3 regions of the Streptomyces sp. NPDC059499 genome follow, and region 2 is predicted to be linked to each of the others. Evidence: riboswitches for the same ligand, from Rfam matches in the RefSeq annotation. Region 2 holds a riboswitch; each other region holds the start of a gene.

Region 1 (4,171 bases), on a different contig from region 2:
GAATGTTGCGAAGTCCTCACCCGCGCCGGACCGGTCGTGCGGCCCGGCCGGTCCGCGCGCCGCAGCCGGTGGGCGGTGGTGGCCCGCTCGGCGTGCTGGGCCGCGAGCGCTCTGGCCCGTTCCGCGTCACCGCGCGCCACGGCGTCCACGATGGCGCCGTGCTCCGCCCAGGAATCGGCGGGGCGGACCGGATGCTCGACCGCGTACATCCAGGCGATCTTGTGCCTGAGCTGGGTGAGCAGCGCGATGAGGGCGGGGCTGCCCGACGCCTGGGCCAGCGTCTCGTGGAACCAGCCGCCGAGCGAGCGCAGATCCTCCCCCTCGCCCCGGCGAACCCGCTCCTGCCCCAGCCTGACCAGGCCTCGGAGCACCTTGAGGTGGGCCTCGGTACGGCGTTGGGCGGCACGGGCGGCGCCCAACGGCTCCAGGAGCATGCGGATCTCCAGGAGGTCGGCGGCCTCCTGCTCCGTGGGCTCGGCGACACAGGCGCCGGCGTGCCGGCGGGTGACGACGAACCCCTCGGACTCCAGGGTGCGCAGTGCCTCGCGCACCGGGACGCGGGAGACCCCGTACCGACGTGCGAGCACCTCCTCGGTGAGGCGGCTGCCGCGTTCGAAGACACCGGAGACGATGTCGTCACGGATTGCCGTGCATACCGAATGCGCGGGAATGCGCATGTCCGAACCTCCGCCTTAATCCCCGCGAAACGCGGCCGATCGACGCCTGTTCTGTGACTCTATTGCAATCAGCCGCAATTTCCGATGGCGGAGCGGAATCCATGGATATCTTCCAGCCGACGGGTACTTCTCCGGCGGTTCGGGACGGAGCAGCCCCGGGGCACGGCACGACGAAGGCCCCGGCGGGTGCCGGGGCCTTCGGGAAGCTGTGCGGTACGGGGTCTCAGACCTGGAGACCGTGCGCGCGGAGGTAGGCGACCGGGTCCATGTCGGATCCGTACTCCGGGGTGGTCCGGGCCTCGAAGTGCAGGTGCGGTCCGGTGGAGTTGCCGGTGGAGCCCGACAGGCCTATCTGCTGCCCCGAGGTGACGCTCTGTCCGACGGACACGCCGATCGAGGAGAGGTGGCCGTACTGGGTGTACGTGCCGTCCGTCATCCGGAGCACGATGTTGTTGCCGTACGCGCCGCCCCAGCCCGCCTCGACGACCGTTCCGGCGCCCACCGCGACGACGGAGCTGCCGGACGCGGCGCGGAAGTCGACGCCGGAGTGGCTGCCGGAGGACCAGAGGGCGCCGCTGGACTTGTAGCCGGTGGTCACGGAGGAGCCGGCGACCGGGAGGTGGAAGGCGTTCAGCCGGGCGCGCTCGGCGGCGCGGGCGGCGCGCGCCTTGGCCTCACGGGCCTCCTCGGCGCGGGCTTCGGCCTCGCGCTTCGCCTTGGCCTTGGCCTTCGCCTTCGCCGCCGCTTCGGCCTTCGCCTTCGCCGCGAGGTCGGCCTGGTGCTGCTGCGCCTCGGCCTGGGCGTCGATCTGGGCGGCGAGGGTGGTGTCGATGGCAACGGCCTGGGTCAGACCGGTGACGGTGAGGGCCTCGGAGTCCGCGGCGAGGGCCGGGGAGGCCATGCCGCCGATGACGCCGGTGGTGGCCAGAGCCGCGATGCCGGCGACCTTGGCGCTGCTGCGCGTCAGGCGGCTCGGGGCACGGTGCTTCCCGGTGGCACGGGTGAACGCCATGGAGGGGCTGATCCTTTCCTTCCTTCTCGCCTACCGGGTTAGCTGACGGGTTCGGAGCAGGAAGGTCTCCTACGGATCCCCGGCCTCCTACGAGACGCGGACATCCGATTCACCCCAGGGACTGCGTGGGTCCCCGGCTCCCCAGGCTCGCGCCTGACGGGGACTCGGCGATGACTGTCCGGCGCCGCGGATGCGGCATACGTCTGGCGGACAGCCGAGCCGACGCTAGGCCGGGCGACTTTCAATCACCAAACGGACAGGTCGCTTTGTCGCACATCCCACAGGTCATACATGAACGTTCTTCTCCAAATCAGACAAAAAGGAGAACCCCGGCGAGAACACACTCGCCGGGGTTCGCTCCGTTCCGTCCTGTCAGCCGGTGACGACCGACACCTCGCCGATACCCAGGGCCCTCACGGGCTCCGCGATCTGCGAAGCGTCTCCCACCAGGACCGTGACCAGGCGGTCCACGGGGAACGCGTTGACCACCGCGGCCGTCGCCTCCACCGTGCCCGTCTCCGCCAGGCGCGCGTACAGCTGGGCCTGGTAGTCGTCCGGGAGGTGCTGCTCCACCTGGTCGGCGAGGGTGCCCGCGACCGATGCCGCCGTCTCGAACTTCAGCGGGGCGACCCCGACGAGGTTCTGTACGGCGGTCTCGCGCTCGGTATCCGTCAGCCCCTCGGCCGCCAGGGTGCGCAGGACCTTCCAGAGGTCCTCCAGGGCCGGCCCGGTGGACTCCGTGTCCACGGAGCCGCTGATGGCGAGCATCGCGGCGCCGGTCGCCCCGGAGACGGAGCCGGGTGCCGTCGAACGCAGCACCTGGCCGAAGGCCCGGACCCCGTAGGTGTAGCCCTTCTCCTCGCGCAGGACGCGGTCGAGACGGGAGGTGAGGGTGCCCCCCAGGCAGTAGGTGCCCAGGACCTGGGCGGGCCAGACGCTGTCGTGCCGGTCGGCGCCGATCCGGCCGATCAGCAGCTGCGTCTGCACGGCTCCGGGACGGTCCACGATCACCACCCGGCCGGTGTCGTCCGCGGTGATCGGCGGCACCGGGCGCGACTGGCCGGCGTTGCCCGACCAGTCACCGATGGTGTCCGCGAGCAGCGTGTCCAGATCGACCCCGGTGAGATCGCCGACGATGACGGCCGTCGCCGTGGACGGGCGTACGTGGGCGTCGTAGAAGGCGCGCACACCCCCGGCGTCGATCCGCCGCACGGTCTCCTCCGTGCCCTGGCGCGGACGCGACATACGTGCCGTGGCCGGGAACAGCTCCTTGGAGAGCTGCTTGGCCGCACGCCGGGCGGGGTTGGCCTGCTCGTGCGGAATCTCGTCGAGCCGGTTGCCCACCAGGCGCTCCACCTCGCTCTCGGTGAAGGCCGGTGCCCGCAGCGCTTCGGCGACCAGGCCGAGCGCCTTGGAGAGCCGGGAGACCGGGACCTCCAGGGAGACCCGGACACCCGGGTGGTCGGCGTGCGCGTCGAGCGTGGCACCGCAGCGCTCAAGCTCGGCGGCGAACTCCTCCGCGGAGTGCTTGTCCGTGCCCTCCGACAGCGCACGCGCCATGATCGTGGCCACGCCGTCCAGGCCTTCGGGCTCGGCGTCGAGCGGCGCGTCCAGGAAGATCTCCACGGCGACGACCTGCTGGCCGGGGCGGTGGCAGCGCAGCACGGTCAGGCCGTTGGGCAGAGCGCCGCGATCGGGCGCGGGAAAGGCCCAGGGCCTGGCCTCGCCTGCGGTCGGCTGCGGGTGGTACTCCATCGCTACTCCAGTCACGGCGGCGTCGGTCACTTCTCGGCCCCCTCGTGGTCGTCGGTGCTGCCTGCGGCGTCCTCGGCCTCGTCCGCCGGCTCGACCGGCTCGTAGACCAGGACCGCCCGGTTGTCGGGACGCAGATGCGCCTGGGCGGCCGCCTGGACCTCCTGCGCGGTGACGTCGAGCACCCGCTGCACCGCGGTCAGGGCGAGCTGGGGGTCGCCGAACAGCACGGCGTACCGGCACAGTTCGTCGGCACGGCCCGCGACCGTGCCGAGCCTGTCCAGCCACTCGCGCTCCAACTGGGCCTGCGCCCTCTCCATTTCCTCGGGCGTGGGGCCCTCGGCCGCGAAGCGGGCCAGCTCCTCGTCGACGGCCGCCTCGATCTGCGGCACCTCGACGCCACCGGACGTCTTGACGTCCAGCCAGCCCAGGGAGGGCGCGCCGGAGAGCCTGAGCAGCCCGAATCCCGCGGCCACCGCCGTACGGTCGCGGCGGACCAGGCGGTTGTGCAACCGGGACGACTCTCCGCCGCCGAGGACGGTCAGCGCCAGGTCCGCGGCGTCACACTCACGGGTGCCGTCGTGCGGCAGCCGGTAGGCGGCCATCAGCGCACGCGCGGGAACCTCCTCGTGCACCACTTCGCGCAGCTGCTCACCGATCGTGCCGGGCAGCGTGCCGTCGCGCGGCGGCTGCTTGCCGTCGTGCGAGGGGATGGATCCGAAGTACTTCT
Region 2 (4,171 bases):
CACCCCACGCCGGGGCGGATGCGCGGGTGCGCTGCTGATCAGCGGACGGCCTGCCAATTCGGTCACCGGGAGCCTGCCGCCGCCCTCGGACAGCGCCTGCCCCACGGCTGTGATCAGTACGAGCTCCTCGACCAGCAGCGGCTCGGACGACACCCCGGAGGGCAGCGGATCGGCGACAGCCGGTTCGTACGCATGGGTCAGCGCCAGATCCACCTCACCCGCGGCCACGGCTGCGACCCCGCCGGGCGGCTCGTACTCCGTCACGGTGAGTTCCACGTCCGGGTGGGCACGCCGGAACGCACTGAGCACCGGCGGCAGCAGATGAATACCGGCCGTGGTGAAGGTGCCGACCCGCAGCCGCCCTCCCGACAGTCCCGCGAGCCGGGCCAGCTCGTGCCGCGCCTGGTCCATCTCGTCCAGGACCCGTCGGGCACGCCCGGCCAGCAGCTCACCGGCGGCCGTCAGACGGGCCCCGCGATGGTGGCGCACCAGCAGCGCGGCTCCTGCCTCCCGCTCCAGTTTCGCGAGCTGCTGGGAGAGGGCGGGCGCGGTGTAACCGAGCCTCGCGGCCGCCTTCGTGATCGAACCGGCCTCGGCGACCGCCACCAGTGCGGCCAGCCGCGTCGGATCGTACATAAAGCATTCCTTTTGGCAGACCCAGAAGATTGCAAGTACACGCTAAAGGGCCGGCCGGGTCAGGGTGTACCCATGGACGCACAACTGCTCGCCTTCGTCCCGGTCGCCGCGGGAATGGTCGCCCTGCCCGGCGCGGACTTCACCGTGGTCGTACGCAACGCCCTCGCCTCGCGCCGGTCAGGGATGGCTGCGGCGCTGGGGGTCGCGGGGGGACTGCTCGTGCACACCGCGCTGGCCGTCGCCGGACTCGCGGCGGTGCTGGTGACGATGCCCGTCCTGTTCCGCACCGTGCAGCTGCTCGGTGGCGCCTACGTGCTCTACCTGGGGGTGAGCGCCCTGTACGCGGTCCGGCGGCGGGCGGTTGCGGGCGCCTCCGCACCGGATGAGGCGCCCGCAACCGAGCTGGGGCCGGTACGGGCACTGCGCCAGGGCTTCCTGACCAACGCCCTGAACCCGAAGGCGCCCGTGCTCTTCCTCAGCCTGCTGCCCCAGTTCGTCCCCGAGGGGCAGCCGCCGCTTCCAAGAACCCTGCTGCTGGCGGCAGTGGTCGTGGTGCTGGCGCTCCTCTGGTTCCCGGCCGTGGCCCTGCTGGTGGACCGCCTCGGCCGTTGGCTGCGCCGGCCGCGTACCGCCCGCGCGATCGAGGGCGGCAGCGGCGCGGCGCTCACCGCGCTGGGGCTCGTGCTGGTGACCGGGCCCCTGCTGCACTGACTCGGCAGCGCCGGCCCCCGGCAGGCCCTGCAGGAACCGCTGACGGCGGTGTCAGCCGGGGGTTCCGGCCGAAACCGGATGCGCCCGCGCGGCCGCCGTCAGCGGACCCGCCCGTACCAGATGCTCTTCGACCAGATCCGTTCCAGCCGGACCACCGCCCCGGTCTTCGGCGAGTGCCAGATCTTGCCGCCGCCGGCGTAGATGCCCACGTGGTAGACACTCCGGCCCGCGTGGAAGAAGACCAGGTCGCCGCGCCGCCGTTGCGACGAGGAGATGTGGCGGGTCTTGTTGTACTGCTGCTGGGCCGTGCGGGGGAGTTTCTTGCCCGCCTTCTTGAACGAGTAGAGCGTGAGGCCCGAACAGTCGAAGCGATGGGGGCCGCTGGCGCCGTACCTGTAGGGCGATCCCTTCTTCGAGGCGGCGATATTGAGCGCCCTCGTCGAGTGGGCAGCGGCCTCGGCCTCGTTGACGAGGCCGGGGGCGAGCATGGTGGTGCCTACAGCGAATGTGAGAACCGAGGCCGTACCGACCCGGGCGAAAAGAGACGGGACATGAACCTGCGCAGTCATGCGCAACCCTTCGTCAGCCGCCTGTGAAGGATGACCTGTCGGGTTCGGGCTGGCGAAGTTGCCCGGCCGCACTTGGCGGCTTCACCCCGAGGGTCGACGGGAAATCCCGTCGACCCGTTGTGCTCGGGTCCTCCACTCCTGCCGATCCACTTCTGTCGACCAGGCATCCGGACAGCGGCAGGACTCGGCGTCCGCCCGGACCGCCCCGTCGCGGTGGCGGGGGCTTGTCGTCCCAGGGATCTTTACTCACGGGCTGCCGGATTTCCGCGCTGAAGGTCGTTTTGTGAGAGTCATCACGGCTGATCCGTTCGGGTGGACGGGGTGGGACCGAAGCTGAGGCGACGCTGCGTGACCGGCCTCGTACCAGCAGCGGAACAGTGAATTCCGCTCAGGGTCCGCGCGTACTGCGCAAGTTGAGCTGTCCCCCGTGAGGGGGATGGTCTACGCCGAACGAGCGAGGAAAATTGATCTGCGCATCGGGCGTGTCCGGCATCGGGGGCCATCGGTGCAGCCGTTGACGGGACAACCGTTCGAAGTCTGAACGGCCTCGCGGCGACCTCCCGATCCGTAGTCCGGGTGTTCGACGGTGGGTGGTGAGCGAGGCGCGTGCACCTTCTGGTGGGAGAGGACGCCTACGGGCGTGCCAGCCCGTGGCGGTCGGCCCAGGTGCTGATCGCCGCGGCCAGGTCCGCGGGGTGGTCCTCCGGGGAGTGGTGGCCGGCCGGTCCGTGGCGGGAGACCTCCAGACCTGCGATGTTCTCCTCGCACCAGGCGACGGCCCTCTGGTCGGTCATCGCGCCCGGACCGGGGTCGAACGCGGCGAGCAGCTTGGGGACTTCGGGACTGGCGGCCAGCCAGGCGTCGTAACGCTCGACGCGGGCCACGACGTCGGAGGGTTCGTGGTCCAGCGGCATCATGCGCGTCCACGCCAGGATCGGGCGGCGGCTGTGCGGGGTGGGGAAGGGGCGGCGGTAGACCTCGAGATCGGCAGGGTCCAGTGGGGTGGCGAGCGATTCCGGGAGCCGGTCGATGAACAGCGACTTCTCCAGGATCATCTCCTCGCCCACGCCGGGTGTGCGCAGAAGAGTGAACAACTCCCTCGCCGCCGCCGGGAATTCGTCGCCGATCAGCGGTTTGATGATCGTCTCGGTGAAAGCGAGGCCGCGCACGCTGCCCGGGATGCGGGCTGCGCGGTCGAAGGCGAGCGAACCGCCCCAGTCGTGGCCGACGAGGACGGCCTCGGCGAGGCCGAGGGCGTCGAACCAGGCGTCGAGGTAGCGGGCGTGGTCGTCGAAGGAGTAGGCGAGGTCGGGCTTGCCGGACTCGCCCATGCCGATGAGGTCGGGGGCCAGGAGACGACGGCCGGGCGCGGCCACGCCGGGCAGGACGTTTCGCCACAGGTGCGAGGAGGTGGGGTTGCCGTGGAGGAAGACGAACGGCAGCCCGTCCGGGTCGCCGGACTCGCGGTAGTGAAGGACGGAATCGAGGACGGGAAGGGTGGGCATCGCGGTGTCACTTCGCTTTCTGTACGGGGGATTCAGAGATTGAGGCTCAGGACGCGGTCGACGGCCATCTCGACGACGACCAGGTCCGGCGGGTCGGGTGGGGCCGCGCGGTAACGGACGGTGTAGCGGCGAACGGCTTCGGCCAGGCGGGCGGGGTCGTCGGTGACGGCGGCCCGGCCTTCGAGAGTGAGCCAGCGGAATCCGTCCGCCTGGCAGAGCGCGACACGGGCCGCCGCATCGCCCGCCGCCACGTTCCGGGCCTTGCGGGCTCCCGCCCAGGTGGTCACCCGGACCAGACCGGCGGACGCGTCGAAGGTGAAGCGGACGGGCGTGACGTGCGGGGTCCCGTCCGGGCGGAGGGTGGTCAGCGTGGCCGTGCGGGGCAGGGCGAGGAACGCCGCTGCGGCGGCCGGCAGTCCGGCAGTCGGCCGGCTCACCTCTTCTTCACGCCCTCGTTCCAGATGAGTTTGGCGATGTTCGGTCTCACGGCAGTGGTGATGACACCCATGGCCGTACGGACGTACCGCCGCTCCTCCAGCTCGCGCAGCATGCTCGCGGCGAGGTCGCCGCGGGCGGTGAAGACGCCGTCGGCGCTGGTCTCGGCGGTGTGGTACCGGGTGACGGCGGGGTGCTCGAAGAGGCCCGAGGGGCGGACGAGCGTCCAGTCGAGGTCCGTACCGCGGATCACGGCCTCCATGCGGCGCATGTCCTCGTGGAGGGTGCGGCCGAGGCGCCGGTTGACCAGTGGGT
Region 3 (4,171 bases), on a different contig from region 2:
ATAGCCGGTCCGCTCCATGACGGCCTCCAGCACGACCGCCGGTCCGGCGCCGGACTCCACGATCGTGCGGAGTTCCTCCATCAGCGTGTTGAACCGCTTCACCGCGTTGGACGAGCGTGCCGCCATGCCGTACGCCTCGTCGACGCGGCGCAGCGCCTGCGGGAAGGAGATCTTCTCGCGCATCGACAGGGCGTCGATCATCGCCTCGGCCCGGTCGCCGATGCCCCGCTTCGGCACATTGAGGATGCGGCGCAGCGGGACGGTGTCCTCGGGGTTGGAGAGGACCCGGAGGTAGGCCAGGACGTCCCTGACCTCCTTGCGCTCGTAGAAGCGCACTCCGCCGACGACCTTGTAGGGCAGCCCGACGCGGATGAAGATCTCTTCGAAGACACGGGACTGGGCGTTCGTCCGGTAGAAGACGGCGACGTCGCCCGCCTTCGCGTCCCCTGCGTCCGTCAGCCGGTCGATCTCGTCGGCGACGAACTGCGCCTCGTCGTGCTCGGTGTCGGCGACGTAGCCGGTGATCCGTGTCCCGGCGCCCGCGTTCGTCCAGAGGTTCTTGGGGCGGCGGCTCTCGTTGCGCTCGATGACGGCGTTGGCCGCGGACAGGATCGTCTGCGTGGAGCGGTAGTTCTGCTCCAGCATGATCGTCTTCGCGTCCGGGTAGTCCTCCTCGAACTGGAGGATGTTGCGGATGGTCGCGCCCCGGAAGGCGTAGATCGACTGGTCCGCGTCACCGACGACGCACAGCTCACCCGGGGCGTCGGCCTCGCCCGCCGGGCCCACCAGCTCGCGTACGAGCGTGTACTGCGCGTGGTTGGTGTCCTGGTACTCGTCGACCATCACGTGCCGGAAGCGGCGGCGGTAGTGCTCGGCGACGTCGGGGAACGCCTGGAGCAGGTGCACCGTCGTCATGATGATGTCGTCGAAGTCCAGCGCGTTGGCCTCGCGCAGCCGCGCCTGGTAGAGCGCGTAGGCCTGGGCCAGCGTCTTCTCGAAGCCGTCCGCGGCCTGGCCGGCGAAGGTCTCCTCGTCGATCAGCTCGTTCTTCAGGTTCGAGACCTTCGCCGTGAACGACTTCGGCGGATAGCGCTTCGGGTCGAGGTCCAGATCGCGGCAGACCAGTGCCATCAGGCGCTTGGAGTCTGCGGCGTCGTAGATCGAGAACGACGAGGTGAAGCCGAGGCGCTTCGACTCGCGGCGCAGGATCCGCACGCACGCGCTGTGGAAGGTCATGACCCACATGGCGTTGGCGCGCGGTCCGACGAGCTGCTCGACGCGCTCCTTCATCTCGCCCGCGGCCTTGTTGGTGAAGGTGATCGCGAGGATCTGCCCCGGGTGCACCCCGCGCTCGGCCAGCAGGTGGGCGATCCGGTGCGTCAGCACACGGGTCTTGCCCGAGCCCGCCCCGGCGACGATGAGCAGCGGGGAGCCCGCGTGCACGACGGCGGCGCGCTGCTCGGTGTTCAGCCCGTCGAGCAGCGCGGCGGAGTCGACGACGGGGCGCGGGGCGCCGTCGCGGTAGTAGGCCTCGCGCGGCGGCGGGGGCCCGTCGAAGACGCCCCCGAAGAGGTCCTCGGGCACCGTTTCGGGTGCGTGGTCCTCGGGAGGTGGCGGGGGGCCCTCGTCCGCTTGCTGGAGGCCGGTCAGGAAACTGTCGTCAAAGAGGCTGCTCATCGCCTGACGAGTCTAGGCGGCCGCACCGACACCCCGGGGCCGCATTCCGCACGACGCCCAGATCCGTGCGCGGACCGAGACGGATTGCCCACAGTGCGTAGGGATTCAGAGGTTGTTCCCGCTGTGGGACCAGTCAATCCGAAAAGGTCACGGAAATGTATCGGGCATATCGAACATCAACCTTCACAGGGACGCCACGGGTTGGCTAGCGTGCTCCGACGGGTGACCGTTACCCCCTTGAGGCGAACCACGCCGCGCGGGCACCCTCGCCGAATCCGTCGCTCCCGCACGGGAGTCCGGAACCGGGGACCCACACGCAGCACCGGGGTGAATCGGTCCGTCCCGCTGGACCGTAGGGCAGCCTTCCGTTCCGCCCGAACCCGACAGCTAACCCGGTAGGCGGTCCACGGAAGGAGATGCCGGCCTTGGCATCGCATCGCAAACCGCGCACCCGTGTGCGCACCAGTTCCTCTGCCGTCGGGCTCACGACGGCGGCGCTCGCGTCCGTCACCCTGCTCTCCACACAGAGCGCGACGGCCGCCCCGGCGGAGCCCAAGCCCAGCATCGAGGAAGTGCAGAAGAAGGTAGACGACCTCTACCGCCAGGCGGGAACGGCGACCCAGCAGTACAACAAGGCGAAGACGGCCTCCACCCAGCAGCGCTCCAAGGTCGACGCGCTCCTCGAAGCCGCGGCCAAGCGCGCCGACAAGCTGAACGAGACGCGCCGGGAACTGGGCAACTACGCGGCCGCGCAGTACCGCAGCGGCGCGATAGCCCCCACGGCCACGTTCTTCCTCGCGGACGACCCGCAGTCGTACTTCGACCAGGACCAGCTGATGGCCCGGATGACCAGCCAGCAGCAGAAGGCGGTCGCCGACTTCCGTACGCAGCAGAGCGAGGCGGCGACCAAGCGGGTCGAGGCGACCGAGAGCCTGCAGACGCTCACCGAGTCGCAGACCACGCTGCGCACCAGCAAGCAGCAGGTGCAGAACAAGCTGGCCGAGGCGCGCACGCTGCTGTCGGAGCTGACCGCCGAGGAGAAGGCGCGGCTCGCGGAGCTGGAGCGCAAGAAGGAGGCGGAGGCCAAGCGCAAGGCGGAGGAGCTCGCGCGCGAGCAGGCAGCCGCCGCGAAGGCGGAAGCGGACCGGGCGGCCGAGGAGGCCTCGAAGGAGACGGGCACCGGCACCGGCACCGGCACGGGCTCCGACAGCAGCTACGCCTCGAAGGCGGACAAGGTCCTGGCCTTCGCACGGGACCAGATCGGCAAGCCGTACGTCTGGGGGGCGACGGGCCCGTCCTCGTACGACTGCTCCGGGCTGACGCAGGCCGCGTGGAAGGCGGCGGGCGTCGACCTGCCCCGCACCACCTGGGACCAGGTCGAGGTCGGCACCCGGGTGGCCACCGCCGATCTGAAGCCGGGGGACCTGGTCTTCTTCTACGACGACATCAGCCACGTCGGCATCTACAAGGGCGACGGGATGATGATCCACGCGCCGAAGCCGGGCGCGAACGTGCGCGAGGAGTCGATCTACTACATGCCGATCTACGGCAGCGTGCGCCCGGCGTAGCGGTACGGAGCGCACAGACGGAACTGCCCACGGGCCCGGCGGACACCGGGCCCGTACGGCTGCCCGTCACGGCCCGGGCGCGCAGGCGCCCGGCGGACACCGGGCCCCTGCGACTGCCCGGTCAGGTCCAGAGTGTGGCGATGAAGATGTTGGCGACCGTCAGCCCGCCGACCGCCATGAAGGCGCCCTTGTCGACCTTCTCCTCGTCGCGCTTCACATAGACGAGCGCCAGGATCACGACCAGGATCAGCAGCTTGATGCCGATCTTGATGTGGTTCACCGGCTGGTCGTCGAGCTGGTTGAACCCGACCAGGGCGAAACCCGTGACGAGCATCATCAGCGCACCGTGCAGCATGGCGGGTCCGAACCGCGCGGCACCCTCCCCCATGGCCTTCATCTGAGTGAGGAACCCACCCAGCAGGGAGGCGATTCCGATGATGTGCAGGGCGACGAAGGCATTGATGAGTACGTCCATGGCCGCAGCGTAGCGGCGGCCATATCACCAGTCTTCAGCTAGGTACTAATTCCCTATGAGTTCGCTCGCGACCCGTGCGAAATGCCGGACAACAGCTGGTTTTTCCGGTCATTTGCGTTGATCGAAACGTCACATTGAGGCAATAGCTGTCATTACGACTCTTGCCCGTGCCTCGGGTTTAGCGTCCCTCCCAGGTGACCGACTCTTCACCGCCGCTCCCGTACCGGGCGGCACCCCGGTCACCCCGCCAGGTTCCGGTGGCGGGCCACTCCCCCCTGTGGTGGCCCGGCACCGGTACCGGCGGGCCCGCCGGTACCCCCCGACGGGCAGTCGAACGGAAGGACCCGCGCCCCCGTGGCCGCCCAACGCAAAGCCGCTCACCGCAAGCCCAAGCAGCGTCCGTTCACCGGGCCTGCTGCCCGCACCGCAGCCACCCTGGCCCTCGCCGGGG

What was found. A riboswitch is a leader RNA that binds a small molecule or an ion and turns the genes downstream of it on or off. The one in region 2 is predicted to bind cyclic di-AMP.
Region 1: linked by a shared signal. The riboswitch ahead of ACFW9O_RS23435 (M23 family metallopeptidase) and the one ahead of ACFW9O_RS18930 (C40 family peptidase) in region 2 are both predicted to bind cyclic di-AMP.
Region 3: linked by a shared signal. The riboswitch ahead of ACFW9O_RS03290 (NlpC/P60 family protein) and the one ahead of ACFW9O_RS18930 (C40 family peptidase) in region 2 are both predicted to bind cyclic di-AMP.

Annotation. Positions count from the first base shown of each region.
Region 1 is NZ_JBHYTT010000010.1:188,541-192,711, forward strand. It holds gene ACFW9O_RS23430 (GntR family transcriptional regulator) at 1-677, opposite strand, end outside; gene ACFW9O_RS23435 (M23 family metallopeptidase) at 901-1,689, opposite strand; cyclic di-AMP (ydaO/yuaA leader) riboswitch at 1,702-1,869, opposite strand; gene ACFW9O_RS23440 (pitrilysin family protein) at 2,062-3,444, opposite strand; gene ACFW9O_RS23445 (M16 family metallopeptidase) at 3,471-4,171, opposite strand, start outside.
Region 2 is NZ_JBHYTT010000007.1:215,665-219,835, reverse strand. It holds gene ACFW9O_RS18940 (LysR substrate-binding domain-containing protein) at 1-636, opposite strand, end outside; gene ACFW9O_RS18935 (LysE family translocator) at 709-1,347, shown strand; gene ACFW9O_RS18930 (C40 family peptidase) at 1,446-1,916, opposite strand; cyclic di-AMP (ydaO/yuaA leader) riboswitch at 1,919-2,092, opposite strand; gene ACFW9O_RS18925 (haloalkane dehalogenase) at 2,549-3,457, opposite strand; gene ACFW9O_RS18920 (pyridoxamine 5'-phosphate oxidase family protein) at 3,454-3,858, opposite strand; gene ACFW9O_RS18915 (NAD(P)-dependent oxidoreductase) at 3,855-4,171, opposite strand, start outside.
Region 3 is NZ_JBHYTT010000001.1:705,869-710,039, forward strand. It holds gene pcrA (DNA helicase PcrA) at 1-1,677, opposite strand, end outside; cyclic di-AMP (ydaO/yuaA leader) riboswitch at 1,935-2,095, shown strand; gene ACFW9O_RS03290 (NlpC/P60 family protein) at 2,094-3,245, shown strand; gene ACFW9O_RS03295 (hypothetical protein) at 3,367-3,720, opposite strand; gene ACFW9O_RS03300 (NlpC/P60 family protein) at 4,075-4,171, shown strand, end outside.